DNA from 3 places in the Streptomyces sp. TN58 genome. Region 3 is predicted to be linked to each of the others. Evidence: riboswitches for the same ligand, from Rfam matches in the RefSeq annotation. Region 3 holds a riboswitch; each other region holds the start of a gene.
The links. Region 3 has a riboswitch for cobalamin ahead of BSL84_RS25390 (FecCD family ABC transporter permease). Riboswitches for the same ligand answer to the same signal wherever they lie in the genome.
Positions count from the first base shown of each region.

Region 1: it holds a riboswitch for cobalamin, as region 3 does, so the genes downstream of both, cobN (cobaltochelatase subunit CobN) here and BSL84_RS25390 (FecCD family ABC transporter permease) in region 3, are expected to answer to the same signal.
Region 2: it holds a riboswitch for cobalamin, as region 3 does, so the genes downstream of both, BSL84_RS22320 (ribonucleoside-diphosphate reductase subunit alpha) here and BSL84_RS25390 (FecCD family ABC transporter permease) in region 3, are expected to answer to the same signal.

Region 1 is NZ_CP018870.1:5,883,859-5,890,937, forward strand. Features, by position in the region: gene cobN (cobaltochelatase subunit CobN) at 1-1,640, opposite strand, end outside; cobalamin riboswitch at 1,671-1,821, opposite strand; gene BSL84_RS26660 (cobalamin biosynthesis protein CobG) at 2,208-3,458, shown strand; gene BSL84_RS26665 (precorrin-8X methylmutase) at 3,463-4,110, shown strand; gene BSL84_RS26670 (precorrin-2 C(20)-methyltransferase) at 4,107-5,609, shown strand; gene BSL84_RS26675 (cobalt-precorrin-6A reductase) at 5,667-6,440, opposite strand; gene cobM (precorrin-4 C(11)-methyltransferase) at 6,430-7,079, opposite strand, start outside.
Region 2 is NZ_CP018870.1:4,871,777-4,878,855, reverse strand. Features, by position in the region: gene BSL84_RS22350 (extracellular solute-binding protein) at 1-615, opposite strand, end outside; gene BSL84_RS22345 (GntR family transcriptional regulator) at 905-1,669, shown strand; gene BSL84_RS22340 (carbon starvation CstA family protein) at 1,798-4,020, shown strand; gene BSL84_RS22335 (YbdD/YjiX family protein) at 4,017-4,214, shown strand; gene BSL84_RS22330 (Uma2 family endonuclease) at 4,266-4,850, opposite strand; gene BSL84_RS22325 (GNAT family N-acetyltransferase) at 4,929-5,426, shown strand; cobalamin riboswitch at 5,471-5,600, shown strand; gene BSL84_RS22320 (ribonucleoside-diphosphate reductase subunit alpha) at 5,737-7,079, shown strand, end outside.
Region 3 is NZ_CP018870.1:5,567,278-5,574,356, forward strand. Features, by position in the region: gene BSL84_RS25380 (hypothetical protein) at 1-202, shown strand, start outside; gene BSL84_RS25385 (hypothetical protein) at 432-983, shown strand; cobalamin riboswitch at 1,273-1,407, shown strand; gene BSL84_RS25390 (FecCD family ABC transporter permease) at 1,521-2,618, shown strand; gene BSL84_RS25395 (ABC transporter ATP-binding protein) at 2,618-3,403, shown strand; gene BSL84_RS25400 (ABC transporter substrate-binding protein) at 3,419-4,444, shown strand; gene BSL84_RS25405 (alanine racemase) at 4,958-6,355, shown strand; gene BSL84_RS25410 (ornithine cyclodeaminase) at 6,402-7,079, shown strand, end outside.

The DNA.
Region 1 (7,079 bases), 320 kb from region 3:
CAGGCCGCGGACAGGCCGGCGTTCTTGCCGGGCAGCCACTCCAGGTTGCCGTGCTTGCCCAGGTGGATCATGGCGTCGGCGCCGAAGCCGCCGTCCTCCGCGCGCGCCTGGATCCAGCGGTACGCGGCCAGGTAGTGGTGCGAGGGCGGCAGATCGGGGTCGTGATAGATCGCGATCGGGTTCTCGCCGAAGCCGCGCGGCGGCTGGATGAGGATCAGGAGGTTCCCGCGGCGCAGGGCGGCCAGGACGATGTCGCCCTCCGGGTTCGCGGAACGGTCCACGAACATGCTGCCCGGGGCCTCGCCCCAGTGCTCCTCGACGCTGTCGCGCAGCTCGGCCGGCAGCTCGGCGAACCAGCGCTTGTAGTCGGCGGCGGGGATGCGGACCGGGTTGCGGGCCAGCTGCTCCTCGGTGAGCCAGTCCTGGTCGTGGCCGCCGGCCTCGATCAGGGCGCGGATCAGCTCGTCGCCGTCGCCCGACACCAGGCCGGGGATCTCGGTGACCGGGCCGAAGTCGTAGCCCTCGGCGATCAGGGTGCGCAGCAGCTCCACCGCGCTGGCCGGGGTGTCCAGGCCGACGGCGTTGCCGATGCGGGAGTGCTTGGTCGGGTACGCCGAGAGGACGAGCGCGATCCTCTTGTCGCGGCGCTCGATGTGGCGCAGCCGGGCGTGGCGTACGGCGATGCCCGCGACCCGGGAGGCCCGCTCGTGGTCGGCGACGTAGGCGGGCAGGCCGTCCTCGTCGAACTCCTTGAAGGAGAACGGGACGGTGATCAGACGGCCGTCGAACTCCGGTACGGCGACCTGCGTCGCGGCGTCCAGCGGGGACAGCCCCTCGTCGTTGTCCTCCCAGGCGGAGCGGGAGCCGGTCAGGCACAGGGCCTGGAGGATCGGCACGCCGAGCGCGGCGAGCGCGCCCGCGTCCCAGGACTCGTCGTCCCCGCCCGCCGAGGCGGTGGCGGGCTTGGTGCCGCCGGCCGCGAGGACGGTGGTGACGACCGCGTCCGCGGACTTCAGGGCCTCGACGAGGGCCGGCTCGGGGCTGCGCAGGGAGGAGACGTACAGCGGGACCGGCCGGGCGCCGTGCGCCTCGATGGCCTCGCACAGGGCGTGCACGAAGCCGGTGTTGCCGCTCATCTGGTGGGCGCGGTAGTAGAGCACGGCGATCTCGGGGCCGTCCGTCCGCGGCGGCGTGGTGCGCTCCAGGGGTCCCCAGGTGGGTGCGGCGGCGGGCGGCTCGAAGCCGTGGCCGGTGAGCAGGACGGTGTCGGAGAGGAAGCGGGCCAGGTGTTCGAGGTTGGCCGGGCCGCCGTGCGCGAGGTAGGCGTGCGCCTCGGCCGCGATGCCGATCGGGACGGTGGAGGCCTCCATCAGCTGGGCGTCCGGGGCCTGTTCGCCCGTCAGGACCACGACCGGGCGGGTCTGGCCGGGGGCCAGCAGCAGGTCCAGGCCGTCCTGCCAGGCGCGCAGGCCGCCGAGGAGGCGTACGACGACCAGGTCGGCGCCGTCGAGGAGGCCGGGGAGGTCGTCGAGGGGAAGGCGGGAGGGGTTCGCGAACCGGTACGGGACGGGGGCGTCCGCCGTGTTCGCCGCGCGGGCGCTGAGCAGATCGGTGTCGGACGTCGACAGCAGCAGGATCATGCGGCGGCAGGCCTTCCTCGGGGTTTCCGCGCCCCGGGCAGTGAGGACAGCGGGAGTTCCTGACTCACCCGGCCGTCTGGCTCTGCCGGGTTCACAGTGGCGGGACCGCGCCGGAATCGCACCGGGCTTCCTCCCATGTCGCCGTCCTCGGCGACGGCGGACCGTATGGAACGCCGGTGGTCATCCTAGGTGGCGGTGGGCTCCGCCGGTTGGGCGGGTGGCTCCGCCGGTTGGGCGGGTGGGTTGGCGGGTGGCTCCGCCGGTTGGGGCGGGTGCGGTGCGCGGGTGCGGCGCCGTTGCGGGGGCTCTGCCCCCGGGCCCCCGCGCCTCAAACGCCGGCGGGGCTGGAATGTGGGGGCTCTGCCCCCGGGCCCCCGCGCCTCAAACGCCGGCGGGGCTGGAATGTGGGGGCTCTGCCCCCGGGCCCCCGCGCCTCAAACGCCGGCGGGGCTGGAATGTGGGGGCTCTGCCCCCGGGTCCCCGCGCCTCAAACGCCGGCGGGGCTCGAAGCGGAGGGTGGCGGTGGACACAGTTCCGGGGAGTTGAATCGTGGGTATGCTCGCCGCCATGCCCCAGCCCCCCTCCGCCGTATCGCGGGACGAACCCGTCATACGGGACCGCGGTGACGCCTGCCCCGGTGCGCTCCGGCTGCACGCGGCGGACGACGGGTACCTCGCGCGGGTGCGGATCCCCGGCGGCGCGCTGACCGCGGAGCAGGCCGCGCACCTCGCCTGCGCCGCCGACCGGTTCGGCGACGGGCACCTCGAACTCACCTCCCGCGGCAACGTGCAGCTGCGCGGCCTCGGCGACGGCTGCGGTGCCGGGCTCGCCGAGGTGCTGGACGCCGCCGGGCTGCTGCCGGCGCCCGCGCACGAACGCGTACGCAACATCGTCGCCACCCCCACCTCGCAGGACGTCCTGCCCTGGGTACGCGAGCTGGACCGGCTGCTGTGCGCGAACACCCGCGTCACCGCCCTGTCCGGCCGCTTCCTCTTCGCCCTCGACGACGGACGCGGCGACGTGGCCGCCCTGGAACCCGACATCACCGTTCTCGGACAGCCCGGCGACCGGGCCCTGGTACGCCTCGGGGCGGCCGAGGGCGCGGTGGCCGTCGCCGGCCGGGACGCCCCACGGGCCGCGCTGCTCGCCGCCGAGTACTTCCTCGACGCCGTGGACGCGGCCGGCACCCGCGCCTGGCGCGTGGCCGAACTGCCCGCCGGACACGCCCTGGACGACGGGCTGCTCGCGGCCCGGCTGGCCGACGCCGGCATCGGCGCGGTGCGCGTGCCCGCCGTGGACTGGCCGTACTGCGCCCCGCCCCCGCCCGGACCGTACGATCCGCTGTGCGTGCTGCCCCCGTTCGGCCGGCTGAGCACCGGACAGTGGAGGGCCCTCGTCCAAGTGGCCGAGCGCGGCGGCGGGTTGCGGATCACCCCGTGGCGCACGATCGTCCTCCCCGGCGCCGCGGACCCCGCCCCGCTGGAAGAGGCCGGCCTGGTCGTCTCCCCGGACAGTCCCTGGCGGTCCGTCACGGCCTGTACCGGGCGCCCCGGTTGCGCCAAGTCCCTCGCGGACGTACGCGCCGACGCCCGCGCCCTGGTGGAGCGGGCACCCGGGCCGCTGCCCGTGCACTGGTCGGGCTGCGAGCGCCGCTGCGGCCACCCGCGGGGCACGCAGTGGGTGGACGCGCTCGCCACCGCGGACGGCTACCGGCTCTCCGTGGACGGGCGCACCCTGCCGCACCGGCCAGACCTGGCGGCCGCCCTCACGGCCGCACGCGCGAACACCTCATCACCCCAGAGTCCGAAGACGCAGTGAAGAAATGAGCGAGTACACCGTGTTTGAGTACGAGAAGGACGGCGCCGCGATCTACCGCCAGTCCTTTGCCACGATCCGCGCCGAGGCGGACCTCTCCGGGCTGCCCGCCTCGGTCGCCCAGGTCGCGGTGCGCATGATTCACGCCTGCGGGATGACCGACCTCCCGCAGGACCTGGGGTACACCCCCGAGGTGGTGCTGCGCGCCCGCGCCGCGCTGGAGGCGGGCGCGCCGATCCTGTGCGACGTCCAGATGGTCGCCAGCGGCGTCACCCGCAAGCGGCTGCCCGCCGACAACGACGTGATCTGCACCCTCTCCGACCCGGCGGTCCCCGACCTCGCCGCGAAGATGGGCACCACCCGCAGCGCCGCCGCGCTCGAAGTGTGGCGCGACCGCGGCCTGTTGGAAGGCTCCGTGGTCGCCGTCGGCAACGCGCCGACCGCACTGTTCCGGCTCCTGGAGATGATCGAGGAGGGTGCCCCGCGCCCCGCCGCCGTCATCGGCGTGCCCGTCGGCTTCATCGGCGCCGCCGAGTCCAAGGACGCCCTCGCTGCCCACCCCTCCGGCCTCGACCACCTCGTCGTACGCGGCCGCCGCGGCGGCAGCGCCATCGCCGCGGCCGCCCTCAACGCCATCGCGAGCGTGGCCGAATGAGCGACGCGACACAGCCCAAGGGCCGCCTGTACGGCGTCGGACTCGGCCCCGGCGACCCGAACCTGATGACCCTGCGGGCCGTCGAGGTGATCGGCGAGGCGGACGTCGTCGCCTACCACAGCGCCCGCCACGGCCGGTCCATCGCCCGCTCGATCGCCGCGAAGCACCTGCGCGACACCCACATCGAGGAGCCGCTGGTCTACCCGGTCACCACCGAGACCACCGACCACCCCGGCGGCTACCAGGGCGCCATGGAGGAGTTCTACGAGGCGGCCGCCGCCCGGCTGGCCGCCCACCTGGACGCCGGCCGCACCGTCGCCGTCCTCGCCGAGGGCGACCCGCTCTTCTACAGCTCCTACATGCACATGCACAAGCGGCTCGCGGACCGCTACGACACCGAGGTCGTGCCCGGAGTCACCTCGGTCAGCGCCGCCGCCGCCCGCCTGGGCACCCCGCTCGTGGAGGGCGAGGAGGTCCTGACCATCCTCCCCGGCACGCTGCCCGAGGAGGAGCTGACCGCCCGCCTCGCCGCCACCGACTCCGCGGTCGTGATGAAGCTCGGCCGGACCTTCCCCGCCGTGCTCGGCGCGATGGAGAACAGCGGCCGTCTCGCCGAGGCCCGCTATGTCGAGCGCGCCACGATGGAGGGCGAGCGCACCGGCGTACTCGCCGACACCGACCCCGGCAGCGTGCCGTACTTCGCCGTCGCCGTCGTACCCAGCCGGATCGGCAACCCGGGCAGCGTGCCGGCCGGCCCCGGCGAGGTCGTCGTGGTCGGCACCGGCCCGGCCGGCCCGCTGTGGCTCACCCCGCAGACCCGGCGCGCCCTCGCGGACGCCGAGGTGCTGGTCGGCTACACCACCTACCTGGACCGGGTGCCCGTCAAGCCGGGCCAGGTCCGGCACGGCTCCGACAACAAGGTCGAGTCGGAGCGCGCCGAGTTCGCCCTCGACCTCGCCCGCCGCGGCAAGCGGGTGGCCGTGGTCTCCGGCGGCGACCCGGGCGTGTTCGCCATGGCCACGGCGGTCCTGGAAGTCGCCGGGCAGACGGAGTACAAGGACGTGCCCGTACGGGTCCTGCCGGGGGTGACCGCGGCCAACGCGGCCGCCGCCGCCGCCGGTGCCCCGCTCGGCCACGACTACGCGACGATCTCGCTGTCCGACCGGCTCAAGCCGTGGGAGGTCATCGCGGAGCGGCTGCGCGCGGCCGCCGCGGCGGACCTGGTGCTCGCCCTCTACAACCCCGGCTCCCGCAGCCGGACCTGGCAGGTCGCCCAGGCCCGCGAGCTGCTGCTGGAGCTGCGCTCCCCGCAGACCCCGGTGGTCGTCGCCCGCGACGTGGGCGGCCCGCAGCAGTCGGTGCGGATCGTCACCCTCGCCGAACTGGAGCCGTCCGAGGTCGACATGCGCACGATCCTGCTGATCGGCTCCTCGCAGACGCGGGTCTCCGAGCGTGCCGACGGCTCGCGGATCACGTGGACGCCGCGCCGCTACCCGTGACCGGCGCGGCCTGACGGCGTCGGGCCGCCGGAGGTGAGAACCCCGGGCCCGGCGCCGTCAGGCCCGCCGCAGCCAGTCCAGGGCCGCGGCCACCGAACCCGCCTGCGCCACGCCCTGCGGCACCGGGGGTCGGCGTACGACCAGGACCGGGACGCCCGCCTCGCGGGCGGCCGTGAGCTTGGGGGCGGTGGCCGAGCCGCCGCTGTCCTTCGTCACCAGGACGTCGATCCGGTGTCGGGCGAGCAGCGCCCGCTCGCCGTCGAGGGTGAACGGGCCCCGGTCCAGCAGGACTTCAAGGCGCGGGGGCACCGGCGCGGCCGGCGGGTCCACCGAACGCACCAGGAACCAGGTGTCGGTGAGGTCCGCGAAGGTGTGCAGGCCCATCCGGCCGGTGGTCAGGAACGCACGGCTGCCGAGGCCCGGCAGCAGGGCTGCCGCCTCGGCGAGCGACTGCGCGAAGGTCCACGCGTCGCCCGGTCCGGGCGTCCAGCCGGGACGGCGCAGCGCCAGCAGCGGTACGCCCGAAAGCGCCGCCGCCGCCGCGGCGTTGAAGCTCATGCGCTCCGCGAAGGGATGGGTGGCGTCGACCACGCGGGTGACCCCGTGCGCCCCGGTCCACGCCGCCAGTCCGGCCGGCCCACCGAAGCCGCCGATGCGGGTCTCGCCCGGGGGAAGCACGGGCGAGGCGACCCGCCCCGCCAGCGAGGTGGTCACCCGGTACGAGGGGTCGTGCGCCAGCGCCTCCGCCAGGCGGCGGGCCTCCGTGGTACCGCCCAGGATCAGGACGTGCTCACCGCCGCCCGCGACCGCGGAGGCCGGTTCAGCAGACATGCCGGTCGCGCTCGGGGGAGTACAGGTGGCTGTCGCGGAACTGCTCCGCGCCCAGGGTGCGGCCCACCACGATGACGGCGGTGCGGACCAGGCCCGCCTCCTTCACCTGGCCGGCGATGTCGGCCAGGGTGCCGCGCAGGATCAGCTCGTCGGGACGGCTGGCCATCGCCACGACCGCCACCGGGCACTGCGCCCCGTAGTGCGGCAACAGCTCCGCGACCACCCGGTCCACGTAGCGGGTGGCCAGGTGCAGGACGAGCAGCGCCCCGCTGCGGCCCAGCGTGGCCAGGTCCTCGCCGGGCGGCATCGGGGTCGCCTGCTGGGCGACCCGGGTGAGGATCACGGTCTGCCCGACGGTGGGCACCGTCAGCTCCCGCTTGAGGGCGGCGGCCGCGGCGGCGAAGGCCGGCACGCCCGGCACGACCTCGTAGGGGATGCCGGCCGCGTCCAGCCGCCGCATCTGCTCGGCGACCGCGCTGAAGATCGACGGATCACCCGAGTGCAGCCGCGCCACGTCCTGGCCCGCCTCGTGGGCCCGTGCGCACTCGGCGACGATCTCGTCCAGGTTCAGCTGCGAGGTGTCGACGAGGCGGGCGTCCACCGGGCACTCGGCGAGCAGTTCGCGCGGCACGAGGCTGC
Region 2 (7,079 bases), 700 kb from region 3:
CCAGATGAGGCCCGCGAGGACGTACCAGCTCTGGCCGGGCAGGTAGATGGGCTGGGTGGACGGGTCGGCCGCCTTCAGCTTCTCCAGGCCGGCGACCCACTCGTCGCGGGTGGTGGGCGGGGTGACGCCGGCCTTCGCGAAGGCCTTCTTGTCGTAGATGACGACGCGGTTGGCGGCGTACCAGGGGGCGGAGTAGAGCTTGCCGTCGACCTCGGCCGAGGCGAGCATGCTCTTCTGCCAGGCGTTGGCGCCGAGGGCGGCCTTGTCCTTCGTCAGGTCGGCGAGCCCGCCGGTGACCGCGTAGCCGGCGGTCTGGGTGTTGCCGAGCTCAAGGACGTCCGGAGGGTTGTTCTCGGAGAGGGCCGTGGTGACCTTCTCCTGGATGCCGGTCCACTTCTGCTCCTCGACCTTGACCGTCACACCGGGGTGCTTGGCCGAGAACTCCTTGTTGACCTCGTCGATCCAGGCCTTCGGCGCGGAGCCGTCCATGACCCAGACGGTGATCTCCTTGGGACCCGCGTCGGCCTTGGCCTTGTCGTCGTCCCCATTGCCACACGCCGCGAGTCCGACCATCATGCCCGCGACACCGACCGCCGCGATGAGCTTGCGCTTCACGCCACCCTCCTCAGGGATGCCTGCCTGCACTTCCCTTGCCCGCCGCGGTGACATACGCGAAGTACTGCCGTGGGGCTGGGATCTGATCCATATTGGTGTAGACCAGTAGCTGGAGCTTGGCCTAGACCTTTAGGGGTGTCAAGGGTCTAATGAGCGGGTGCCCGGTCCGTTATCGGACCGACACCTGGGGAGAGAGAAGGCCTGTACCCCCACTCGTGTCACCATGTGACCGCACATATCGGAGGAGCCGGTGACGGCAGCGAAACTGGAGTCGGGAAGGCGGGCGGCGATGGCCACCGAAGGGGCACTCACGGAGCCGGACGGCGGGGCAGCCACTCGCACGGCGCGTGTACCCAAGTACTACCGACTCAAGCGGCACTTGCTCGACATGACCGAGACCCTGCCGCCCGGCACCCCGGTACCGCCGGAGCGCACGCTCGCGGCCGAATTCGACACCTCGCGCACCACGGTCCGCCAGGCCCTGCAGGAACTGGTCGTCGAGGGACGACTGGAGCGGATCCAGGGCAAAGGCACCTTCGTCGCCAAGCCCAAGGTCTCGCAGGCCCTGCAACTGACCTCCTACACGGAGGACATGCGGGCCCAGGGCCTGGAGCCGACCTCACAGCTCCTCGACATCGGCTACGTGACCGCCGACGACACCCTCGCCGGCCTGCTGAAGATCAACACCGGTGGGCGGGTGCTGCGCATCGAGCGGCTGCGCCTCGCCAGCGGCGAGCCGATGGCCATCGAGACCACCCACCTGTCGGCCAAGCGCTTCCCCGCGCTGCGCCGCTCGCTCGCCAAGTACACCTCCCTCTACACCGCCCTCGCCGAGGTGTACGACGTCCACCTCGCGGAGGCCGAGGAGACCATCGAGACCTCCCTGGCCACCCCCCGCGAGGCCGGCCTGCTCGGCACGGACGTCGGCCTGCCGATGCTGATGCTCTCCCGGCACTCCCTGGACGCCGACGGCGAACCGGTGGAGTGGGTGCGCTCGGTGTACCGCGGCGACCGCTACAAGTTCGTCGCCAGGCTCAAGCGCCCCGCCGTCTGACACGGCCGGACCCCGCCCCGCGTACCGGAATTCCCCGACCGGAATGCGGACGGGGTCTTACGTTCACCAGGTGATCCCCCGTAGATTCCGCCTGCTTACGCAGATGATCGACGAGGGGACGAGAGATCATGCCTGAACCGGAAGCAACAAGGACACAACGGGACACGGCGGGTCCGGGAACCCCATCGGGCCCGCCCTCCCCCAAGTCCATCGCCGTGTGGGTGCTCGTCGGGCTCGTCGGCGCCATCGGCTGGGGCGTGCTCGCGCTCTCGCGCGGCGAGGAGATCTCCGCGGCCTGGCTGCTCGCCGCCGCACTGGGCTCGTACGCCATCGCCTACCGCTTCTACGCCCGCTTCATCGCGCACCGCGTACTGAAGGTCGACGCGACGCGGGCCACCCCCGCCGAACGCCTCGACAACGGTGTCGACTTCCATCCCACCGACCGCCGGGTGCTCTTCGGCCACCACTTCGCCGCCGTCGCCGGCGCCGGCCCGCTCGTCGGCCCCGTGCTCGCCGCGCAGATGGGCTACCTGCCCGGGACCATCTGGATCGTCGCGGGCGTGATCTTCGCGGGCGCCGTCCAGGACATGGTGACGCTGTTCTTCTCCACCCGCCGCGACGGCCGTTCGCTCGGCCAGATGGCGCGGGACGAGATCGGCCCCGTGGGCGGAGCCGCCGCCCTGGTCGCCGTGTTCGCCATCATGATCATCCTGCTGGCGGTGCTGGCGCTGGTCATCGTCAACGCCCTCGCCCACTCCCCCTGGGGCGTCTTCTCCATCGGCATGACCATCCCGATCGCCGTCTTCATGGGCTTCTACCTGCGCGTCCTGCGGCCGGGCCGGGTCACCGAGGTCTCCCTCATCGGTGTCGCCCTGCTGCTGCTCGCCATCGTCGCGGGCGGCTGGGTCGCCGAGTCCTCCTTCGCCGGGACCTTCACCCTGGAGAAGGAGACGCTCGTCATCTGGATGGTGGTGTACGGCTTCCTGGCGTCCGTCCTGCCGGTCTGGATGCTGCTCGCGCCCCGCGACTACCTGTCCACCTTCATGAAGGTCGGCACCATCGCGCTTCTCGCGATCGGCGTGGTCGTCGCGATGCCGACCCTGAAGATGCCGTCCATCACCGACTTCGCGGCCCGCGGCGACGGCCCGGTCTTCGCCGGGTCGATGTTCCCCTTCGTCTTCATCACCATCGCGTGCGGCGCGCTCTCGGGCTTCCACGCCCTGGTCTCCTCGGGCACCACCCCGAAGATGATCCAGAAGGAGACCCAGGTCCGCATGATCGGCTACGGCGCCATGCTGACCGAGTCGTTCGTCGCCGTCATGGCCATCATCGCGGCCTGCATCATCGAGCCCGGCCTCTTCTTCGCCGTCAACTCCCCCGGCGGGGTCATCGGCACCACGGTCGAGTCCGCCTCGCAGGCGGTGACGAACTTCGGCTTCGCCATCTCGCCCGAAGCGCTCACCCAGGCCGCCAAGGACGTCGAGGAATCCAGCCTGCTGTCGCGCACCGGCGGCGCGCCGACCTTCGCACTCGGAATGTCGGAGATCTTCTCCGCCGTCGTGGGCGGCGCGGGGATGAAGGCCTTCTGGTACCACTTCGCGATCATGTTCGAAGCGCTCTTCATCCTGACGACGCTCGACGCGGGCACCCGCGTGGGCCGCTTCATGCTCCAGGACACCCTCGGCAACGTCCACAAGTCCTTCAAGGACGTCAGCTGGAAGCCCGGCGTGTGGTTCGCGAGCGCGATCGTCGTCGGCGCGTGGGGCTACTTCCTGTGGGTCGGCATCAAGGACCCGCTGGGCGGCATCAACCAGCTCTTCCCGCTCTTCGGCATCGCCAACCAGCTGCTCGCCGCGGTCGCGCTGGCCGTCTGCACCACGCTGCTGGTCAAGTCCGGCCGGCTGAAGTGGGCCTGGGTGACGGGCGTCCCGCTGGTCTGGGACGCGACGGTGACCCTCACCGCCAGCTACCAGAAGGTCTTCTCCGAGGACGTCAAGGTCGGCTTCTTCGCCCAGCGCGACAAGTACCAGGCGGGCATCGACGCCGACAAGGTTCTGGCCCCGGCGAAGAACATGGACGACATGCACACGATCGTCACCAACGCCACGGTCGACGGCGTGCTGTGCGCCCTGTTCGCCGTCCTGATCATCGTGGTCCTCGCCGACGCGCTGCGGACCTGCCTCAAGGCCGTCCGCGACCCGGGGTCGGCGTCGCTGTCCGAGGTCCCGTGGACCGAGTCGAAGATCGTCGCCCCGGCCGGTCTGATCGCGACCGCCGAGGAGCGGGCGCAGCTCGCCGCGGCGGCGGACCGCGACTCCGGCGGCGGGCAGGTCAAGGAGCCGGTGGGATGAGCGGCGTACGCGCCGTGCTGGCCCGGGCCAGGTACTACGTACGGGAGTTCTCCGGGGAGGCAGCCTACGACCGGTACGTGGCCCACGCCCGCTCGCACGACCCGGACGCGGAGGTCCCCACCCGGCGCGCCTTCGAACGCGCCCGCACCGACGCCCGCGAGGCGGACCCCCGCGAGGGCTTCCGCTGCTGCTGACACGTGGGGAGGGGGCCCCGCCGCGTCCTGCGGCGGGGCCCTAGGCGTTCCTCAGCGCACCCAGTCCTTGAGGACTTCGGTCTGAAGGGTGATGTTGACCGGATCGGGGAGCTCAACGTCGTTCCCGAACTCCACCGTACGGGTGTTCGCATACCTGCGGCCGTCCGGTTCACTGAACACGGTCACGTCGCACGCCTCCCGGTCGATGAGCAGGTACACAGGGATGCCCGTCTGGGCGTAGGCGAGGGGCTTCTCCACGCGGTCACGCCGGTCCGTGTCGGTGTCGTACGAGGTGACCTCTACGACCATCAGGACCGGAGCGGGGTCGGCCCACTCGCCCTGGCCGACAAACGCGTCATCGACCGCGAGAGCGGCATCGGGACGGGCGCGACCCGAGCGGTAGTCCCCCACAGCCAACCCCCGCTCCACGTGAAGCCACAGCTCGGGCCGGTGCTGCATGCAGATGCGTGCGAGCCACAGAACGATGCGGTCGTGATCTCCGTCCGGCACTGCCTTGCTCCTGATGACCCCGTCGATGAACTCCAGCCGCAGACCTTCGACCTCTCTGGCGGCTATACGCGCGACAGCCTCGAAGTCCTCGGTCAGCATGTGGGGCCTGTCGGTCATCACGGTCATGCCTCGCTCACCTTCCTCGACGGTGCTGTCTCCGACGATAGCGCCGGGCGCCGACAGGCGTCCTGCACACTCGACCGCATGGACATCACGATCAGAGCGGTACGGGACGCCGACCACGCCGAGCTGGGCGAGATGACGGCGCAGGCCTACCTCGCCGACGGGCACCTGGACTTCAACGAGGACGACGCGTACCTGCACGTGCTGCGCGACGTGGCCGGCCGGGCCGCCCGGGCCGAGGTGCTCGTCGCCGAGCGTGACGGGCGGGTGCTCGGCGGGGTGACCTTCGCCGCACCCGGCAGCCCGCTCGCCGACATAGCCGGCCCGGACGAGGCGGAGTTCCGGATGCTGGCGGTGGCCCACGCGGCCCGGGGCCAGGGCGCCGGCGAGGCCCTGGTGCGGGCGTGCGTCGAGCGGGCGCGGGCGATCGAGGGCGTCACGGGCCTGGTGCTCTCCACCCAGCGCAGCATGGCCGGGGCCCACCGGATCTACGTACGGCTGGGTTTCGTACGCACTCCGGAGCGGGACTGGGCGCCCATCGAGGGCCTGAAACTCCTGACGTACCGACTCAAGCTGTAGCCGCGCCGACACTACATGTGGGGGCTGCCGCATGAGGCCGCCCCCACATGTATGCTCATGCCTGCTGTCGCCGCAGGGGAATCCGGTGGGAATCCGGAACTGTCCCGCAACGGTATGAAGTGTCCGACATCCGGACGCCAAGTCCGATGACCTGCCGTCAGCGCGCCCGGATCGACCGACCCGGGTGCCGACACGTCCGGGCCTCGCGGTTGGGCCGGTGGACGCCATGCGGTGTGCCCGTTCCTGCCACGCCCGCATGCGCCCGCGCCCGCCCGCCGTTGACCGGGCCGAGCGAGGGAGAGCTCCCGCCGTGACCATCGCGCCTTCCGCACCGCGCGCCGAGTCCGTTTCTGGCGACAACACCGAGGGCCCGGGGGCCACGCTGCTGCGTACCCTCACCGAACTGACGGCGGACCTCCCCGACACCGACCCGGGCCGCGTCGCCGCCGCCGCGCTCCGCGGCCGCAGCTCCGCCGCCGACGACGCCGAACTGCGGGGTCTGGCCACCGAGTCCGCCGCCGGTCTGATCTCCGAGGACCCCGCCTACTCGAAGCTCGCCGCCCGCCTGCTGACGCTGGCCGTGCGGGACGAGGCCGCGAGCCAGGGATCCACCTCCTTCTCCGCCTCCGTCGAGGTCGGCCACCGCGAGGGCCTCATCGCCGACCGCACCGCCGAGTTCGTACGCGCGCACGCGAGCCGCCTGGACGCACTGGTCGAGCACACCCTCGCCGAGGGCGCCGACGACCGCTTCGGCTTCTTCGGCCTGCGCACCCTGCACAGCCGCTACCTGCTGCGCCACCCCATCACCCGTCAGGTCATCGAGACCCCGCAGTACTTCATGCTGCGCGTGGCCTGCGGCCTCGCCGCGGACGAGAGCGTCCAGGCCGTCGAGGAGGTGGCCTCGCTGTACCGGCTGATGAGCCGCCTCGACTACCTGCCGTCCTCCCCCACGCTCTTCAACTCCGGCACCCGGCACCCGCAGATGTCCTCCTGCTACCTGCTGGACTCCCCGCTGGACGAGCTGGACTCGATCTACGACCGCTACCACCAGGTCGCGCGCCTGTCGAAGCACGCGGGCGGCATCGGCCTGTCGTACTCCCGCATCCGCGCCCGCGGTTCGCTGATCCGCGGCACCAACGGCCACTCCAACGGCATCGTGCCGTTCCTGAAGACCCTCGACGCCTCCGTCGCCGCCGTGAACCAGGGCGGCCGCCGCAAGGGCGCCGCCGCCGTCTACCTGGAGACCTGGCACGCGGACATCGAGGAGTTCCTGGAGCTCCGCGACAACACCGGTGAGGACCAGCGCCGCACCCACAACCTGAACCTGGCCCACTGGGTGCCGGACGAGTTCATGCGCCGCGTGAACGCCGACGCCGAGTGGTCGCTGTTCTCCCCGGCCGACGTGCCCGAGCTGGTCGACCTGTGGGGCGACGAGTTCGACGCCGCCTACCGCAAGGCCGAGGCCGACGGCCTGGCCCGCAAGACCATGCCCGCCCGCGACCTGTACGGCCGGATGATGCGCACCCTCGCGCAGACCGGCCAGGGCTGGATGACCTTCAAGGACGCGTCCAACCGCACGGCCAACCAGACCGCCGAGCCGGGCACCGTCGTCCACTCCTCGAACCTGTGCACCGAGATCATCGAGGTCACCAA
Region 3 (7,079 bases):
ACCGGGCACCGCGTACCCCTCTGAGGCCAATGGATTCCAGGCGGAGGGCCCCTGGGCGGGCATAACCAAGGGCATCATCCTCGGCATTCCCCCCTACGTGTACACCAGCTCGGCCAACATCCTCGCCGACCTGCGCGCCCGTGACACCGCCGATCCCGCCGACGTCTACGGCTCGGGCTTCGAGGTGACAAGCAACCCGTAGAGCAGCACGTTCTTACGAGCGCCCACACAGGGAGGAGGGCCGGCCGATCAGAGACGTGGACATCGCGGAAGCCGGACTTGTCGTGCTGGCTTGATCGCACTTCGGGAGATCACGGCATGACCCGTCCGCGACCCGCTCCCTCATCAGTCCGACGCGCGGCGCGTCCTCTTCGGCATGTCCTGACCGCCCACCGCCCGCGAAACTTTCGATCAGTAACACAGGGGGAACCTTGCACACTCGTACGGTACTCGCCGTCCTCGCCGCCGCCACATTCGCACTCACCGGATGCTCCGGCGCCCAGGAGCTGTCTTACGGTGCCACGGCGAAGAAGGACAACCTTGAGGTCAGCGTGTTGCGCGTGGTCGCCGGGACCTCCGGCGACCTGTCCGTGCTCAAGGAGGCAGCCAAATATCAAGGCCGTACGCCGTACTACGTCCATTACCGCGTGACCAAGACCGACGCCGGCGATGTGAACGGACCCTCCTTCGACGTCACGGCGGACGGTGCCCTGTTGACCCGGTTGAACATCATGAGCGCCTTCCCGGAACCCATCGTGGGCACGGACGGGAAGCTCAGCTACAAGGACGCTCCGAAGTTCGACAAGTGCCTCGACGAACACAACTTCAGCGAGTTCAAGCAAGCCGCGGCCGGCGAGAGTTACGAGGCATGCACGGTCTACCTCTCCGCCTCGGGCTCCAACGCGGCGCCCGAGAAGGTCGAGTGGGTAAAGGGCGGCCTTCTGCGGCGCAGCGACGACCAGGCGTTCGCCGTCTGGAAATGAGCCCACCCGCGGAGAGCGCCACTCAGTCGGGAACGCACAGCCGCTTGGGTTGGCGACGGTGCCGTTGCGGGAGCGGGCTACAGCGGCGCCACCCGCTCCCACAGGTCGTCGCCGGGGCTGTCCGACCGGCGCGGCGAGCGCTACGGAACGGGCCCGGTCCGTGCTGAGTCAACGGCGTGGCGCCATGCCGCTTCCTGTGCTCAGAAGCAGTTGGGCGTCCCAAGCCTTCGATCCTGCCGCCTGCCAGACACACCCCACCCCCCGATCTGCGGTTCGGTAGCGAAGGCGCCTCGCGTGCAGGCTATGCTGCAACCCGTCCCACGGGGGAAGTCCGGTCGAAGTCCGGCGCTGACCCGCAACGGTAGACGGAGGCGCACACGCGGCTCCGTGAGCCCGATTACCCGCGGCGACGAAGGCTCCTGTCAATTCGCCGTGGACTGCGAGAAGGCGCTGCGCAGGGCGCCCCGCGTCCCGGGCCGCTCCTGTGCTCATGCAGGCACGGCTTGAGGCGAAGGCGATCCGCCCGTGGCCACACCCCTGGAACTCGAACCAGCCGCGCCACCTCACACAGCGCCTACCGGCGTCGGCCCTGCGCCGCCCAAGCGCGTATCCCTGCCCCTGCTCTTCGCCACCCTGTGCTTCGCGCTTGTGCTCTCCATCGTTTGTGGGGCGGGGCTGGGGGCGTCGGGACTGTCCTGGGGCGAGGTGCTGCGTTTTCTGTGGGCGGGGCTGACCGGCGGTTCCATAGCGCATGACGAAGTCCCGGCTTACACGATCGTGTGGGAGCTGCGCTTTCCGAGAGCGGTGCTGGCCGCGGTCGTCGGAGCCGGCCTGTCGGCGATCGGGGTGGCCGTGCAGGCCATGGTCCGTAACGCCCTCGCCGACCCGTTCGTCCTGGGCATATCCTCGGGCGCGGCCGTCGGCGCCAATGCCGTCCTCCTCTTCGGAGCCTTCGGCGCTCTCGGCCTGTGGGCCCTGTCCACGGCGGCCTTCCTCTCCGCGCTCCTCGCCATGGCGCTGGTGTACGCGATCGCCCACACCGCTGATGGTCTGACCCCGCTGCGGCTCGTCCTGACGGGCACCGCGATGTACTACGGCTTCTCGGCCGTCACCACCTTCATGGTGTTCGCGGCCGAGCGCGGCGAGGCGGCCCGCTCCGCGATGATGTGGCTGCTCGGCAGCCTCGGCGGAGCCAGCTGGGCCTCCGTTCCCATCGCCGCGGGAGCCGTGCTCCTCGGCCTCGCCCACCTCACCGTGTCGGCGCGTCGCCTGAACGCCCTGGCGATGGGTGACGAGACCGCGGCCGCCCTGGGGGTGGACGCGGGGAGGCTGCGCAAGGAGCTGTTCCTGGTCTGCGCCGCCGTCACGGGGACCGTGGTCGCGGTGAGCGGAGCGATCGGTTTCGTCGGCCTGATGGTCCCGCACGCCGCACGGATGCTGGTCGGCGCGGACCACCGCCGGCTGCTGGCCGTCGCCCCCCTCGCGGGCGCCGTCCTGCTGATCTGGGTGGACATCCTGTCCCGGGTGGTGCTCGCGCCCGTCGAGCTGCCGGTGGGCGTGCTGACCGCCGCCATCGGCGTGCCGTGCTTCGTCCTGCTGATGCGCCGCCGCTCCTACACCTTCGGAGGCGCGTGATGCGGATCGACATCGACGCACTGACGGTCGAGGTCGCCGGCGCGCGGCTGGTACGGGAGGTCACGCTCCGCGCGGACGAAGGGCAGGTCGTCGGGCTCGTCGGGCCCAACGGCAGCGGCAAGTCCACGCTGTTGCGCTGCGTCTACCGGGCCCTGCGCCCCTCGGCCGGTACGGTCCTGCTCGGCGGTGAGGACCTGCACTCCCTGAGTGCGCGCGAGGGCGCCCGTCGGCTGGCCGCCCTGCCCCAGGAGGCGGTCACCGAGTTCGACTTCACCGTCGCCGAGGTCGTGGCGATGGGGCGCCTGCCGCACCAGCGGTCCATGGCCCGGGCAACCGACGAGGACCGGAAGGCGTGCGAGGCCGCGCTGGCGAGGGTCGGCGCCGGCCACCTCGCCGACCGCGGCTTCCTCACCCTCTCCGGCGGCGAGAAGCAACGGGTCCTGATCGCCCGCGCCCTCGCGCAGCAGCCCCGGGTACTGGTGCTCGACGAGCCGACCAACCACCTCGACATCGCTCAGCAGTTGGAAGTGCTGGCTCTGGTGCGCGGCAGTGGGCTGACGGTGCTCACCGCGCTGCACGACCTCAACCTCGCCGCGCTCCACTGCGACCTTCTCCACGTCATCGACAGCGGCCGGATCGTCGCCTCCGGCGCTCCGCACGACGTGCTCACGCCCGAGTTGCTGGCCGAGGTCTTCGGCGTACGGGCCCACCGGGTACCGCATCCGGAGTCCGGCGCCGTACAGCTGCTCTTCGACCGTCTCCTGCCCGATCAGTCCGCTTTCTGAGGAGTCATGGCCATCATGCCGAACCTGGTACGCCCCGCCGCACTCGCACTCGCCGCCGCCCTGATGCTCACCGGATGCGGCGCGGAGGTCACGTCTCGGGAAGGAGAGGGTGGCGATGCCAAGGCAGGCGGCGGCCGATATCCGGTGACCATCGAGAACTGCGGCCAGAAGAAGAGCTATGACAAGGCCCCCCAGCGCGTGGTGACCAATGACGTCGGTATTACCGAGATCATGTTCGCGCTCGGACTAGAGGACCGTATGGCGGGCTATGTGATGCCCGACGACAGGGGCGATCTCGCATCCGTTCCCTGGAAGGACGCTTACCAGAAGACGAAGTGGCTCTCGAAGAAGACGATCAACAAGGAGCTGGTCCTCGACGCCCGCGCCGATCTGGTGTTCGCGGGCTGGAACTACGGCTTCAACGAGGGGGAGGGCTTCAGCCCCGCCGAGTTGGAGAAGGTGGGCATCGACTCGTATCTGCTGAGCGAGTCGTGCCGTAACGGGCAGGGAAAGGCGCGCGGGGTGATGCCGCCGCTCGAAGCGCTGTACACCGATTTGCGGAACCTGGGAAAGATCTTCGATGTCGACGACCGGGCGGAGGCCCTCGTCGCGGGCTTTGAGAAGCAGGTGGCCGAAGCGGAGGCGAAGGCCCTGAAGGGCGCTGACCGTCCGCGCGTCTTCCTCTACGACGACGGGCAGGACAAGCCGCTGACCTCGGGTCTGTACGCCGGGCCGCACGACATCATCACGAGGGCGGGTGGCGATCACGTCATGAAGGACCTCAAGGACAGCTGGGCGACGGTGGGCTGGGAGACCGTGGTCGAGCGTGACCCTGAGGTGATCGTGATCAACGATTACGGTGACACCACCGCGGACCAGAAGCGGAAGTTTCTGAAGTCCTATCCGCCGCTCGCCGGCGTCTCGGCCGTCAAGAACGACCGGATCGTCGTCCTCGACTACGCGGAGCTGGTGGAAAGCCCGCGCAATCCCGCGGCCATCGCCTCACTCGCCGCGGACCTGAGCACATTCTCTCGCGGCTGACCAGCCGAGTGACGCCGGCCGCCGCCTCAGCACGCGGGCTGCGGCGCCGGCCGTCGCAACAGCGCCGCCTCGGTCCACCAGCGGGCCATGACCGGCCCGAAGAGAGCCTCCGACCCAGTCTCTGGTCCGGCCCGCTCCCGAGAACGGGCTCTTGGACGTACCCGCCGCGGCAGCCCGGGGTCAATGGATCAACGGTGCCGTGCCGGGTGTGGTCGGAACTCCGTGGCTCGGGCAGCTCGGTGGCACCGGGGAGAGGGCGGTCCGTTCAGGGCCTGGATCTGCGAGGCGAGCCCAGCCCAGCCCTCAAGTCCGGCTGGCTGGACCGGGCGGAACCGTGACGAGCTTCTCGCCCTCGGAGGCGCCCTGCGTTGACCTGCTCGCGGCGCAGCTCGGTGGACTCGCTGGGCACAATGCCCGATATGTAGCAACTCCTCACTGTCTGTCCCTCCCTTGCGCGGCGCCCTTTGCGAGCCGCTATTGAAAATGAGTGTCATAGTCGTATAAGAATGCCGGGTGCTCATCTCACGACGGTTGCCGGAGCGCCCGTTGGCCGGAGTCCGGCCCTTCGCGCTCCCCGCACTTCGACATCCCACGGTCTCCGCGCTGCTGGCGGATCACCGTGTCCTGCTGGCCGACCTTCTCGACGGCCTGGGGTCACCTCTGCATGTCGCGCTCCCCGAGATCTTCGAGGAGAACGTCGTCAGACTCCGCCGGGCGTTCGCCGACGCGGGCGCCGACGTCGACATCCTCTTCGCCAAGAAGGCGAACAAGGCTGACTGCTACGCCAGTTCTGCCGCCACCCTGGGTGTGGGAGTCGATGTCGCCAGTACCCCCGAACTGGTCAAGGCGTTGGCCGGTGGCGTGCCCGGACACCGGATCGGAGTATCCGGACCGGAGAAGGACGACACGCTGCACGCCATCGCCGTTCAGCACGGCTGCCTGGTCGCCGTCGACTCGATCAGCGAGCTCCGCCGACTCGCCGCGACCGCCCGGCTCGCGCGGCGACAGGCCACCGTGCTGCTGCGGTCCCGGACCGTCGGCCAACCAGGAAGCCGCTTCGGGATGTCCGCCGCCGAGCGTGGGACCGCCGTCGGTCTGTGCGCGGAACTCGCGGACCACATAGGCCTTCGAGGCTTCTCGTTCCACCTCAACGGCTACTCCGGCGCGGAACGCGCGAGGGCCGCGAACGAGATGATCGAGCACTGCCTCGACGCCCGGCGGTACGGCCTGATGACTGCCGAACTGGTCGACATCGGCGGTGGCTTGCCGGTTCGCTATGTCGAGCCGCGGATCTGGAACGAGTTCCTCGCGCAGAACGATCCGACCCACTACCACGCGGCCAAGGACTTCGAGGACTTCTACCCGTACGGCGGCCAGGCCGCCGATCAGACGGCCCACGCGATCATGAGGCACCCGGTCGACGGTGGCGAGAGCCTGGCCGCGAAGGCGAGGCGTCACGGCATCCGGTTCGTCGTGGAGCCCGGCCGGGCGTTGCTGGACCAGGCCGGCTTCACCCTGTTCCGCGTACAACAGGTCGACGACCGGCGGAAGTCCGACGGGTACGCGATCGTCACCGTCGCCGGCAGCAGCTTCAGCCTCTCCGAGCAGTGGTTCAACAGTGACTACCTCCCCGACCCGCTGCTGATGTCCGTCCAGCCGACCGCCGACGAGCTGTTCCCGGCGTGTGTCGCGGGTTCGACCTGCCTGGAGAGCGACATGTTGACCTGGCGGAAGATCGGCTTCCCGCAGCCCGTGCGGCGCGGTGACCACCTGGTCTACCTCAACACCGCCGGCTACCAGATGGACTCCAACGAGTCGCCGTTCCACGACGCCCCGCTGCCGTCGAAGGTCGTCGTACGGCTGGGTGACGGCGAGACCGCGCCGCGCTGGCGACTGGACGGCATCCGATGAGACCTCGCACCGATCCCATCAGACCCCCACGAAGGAGAAGACCGGCATGTCTCTGAGCTATGCCCCGCCCGGGCAGTTGTGGCTGTTGCCGCAAGCGCAGCAGGAAGGGCTGCACCTCGACCACCGGCAGGTGATCGCGGTCGTCGAGCAGGCCTACCGCGCGCTGCGCGAAGGCGGCTCGAACAACCCGGTCAAGACGATCATCGACGATCCCGACCACCGGTCGCTCAGCTATTCGATGGTGGCGAGGGACGCCGGCAGCGGCACCGTCTGCTTCAAGGGCGTCTACGAGTTCGACCCGAGGCGGACGAGAGACAGTTACCGGTTCCACTCGTTCGTCTTCCTCGTCGACGACACCACGGGGGCGCCGATCGCGCTGATGGACGTGGTGAAGCTCGGCCCCCTGCGGTCCTCGGCCACCACCGCCCTGTTCGCCCGTGCCGCGTGCCCCGACGCGCGGACCGCGCTCGTCATCGGCACCGGGGTCCAGGGGCAGGCAGCCCTGCCGATGCTCGTCGCGGCGATGCCCGAGCTGGAGCGCCTGCAGGTGTTCGGCACGTACCCCGAGGGGCTCCGCGCCGTCCAGGACAGCGTCGACGGCCGCGAGGTCGAGATCGTCAAGGACCTGAGGGGGGCCGCCGGCGAGGCGGACATCGTGGTCGGCGCCGCCGGCCTGTCCGTCACGGAGGAGGTCCGGCGCGACTGGATGAAGCCGGGCTCGGTC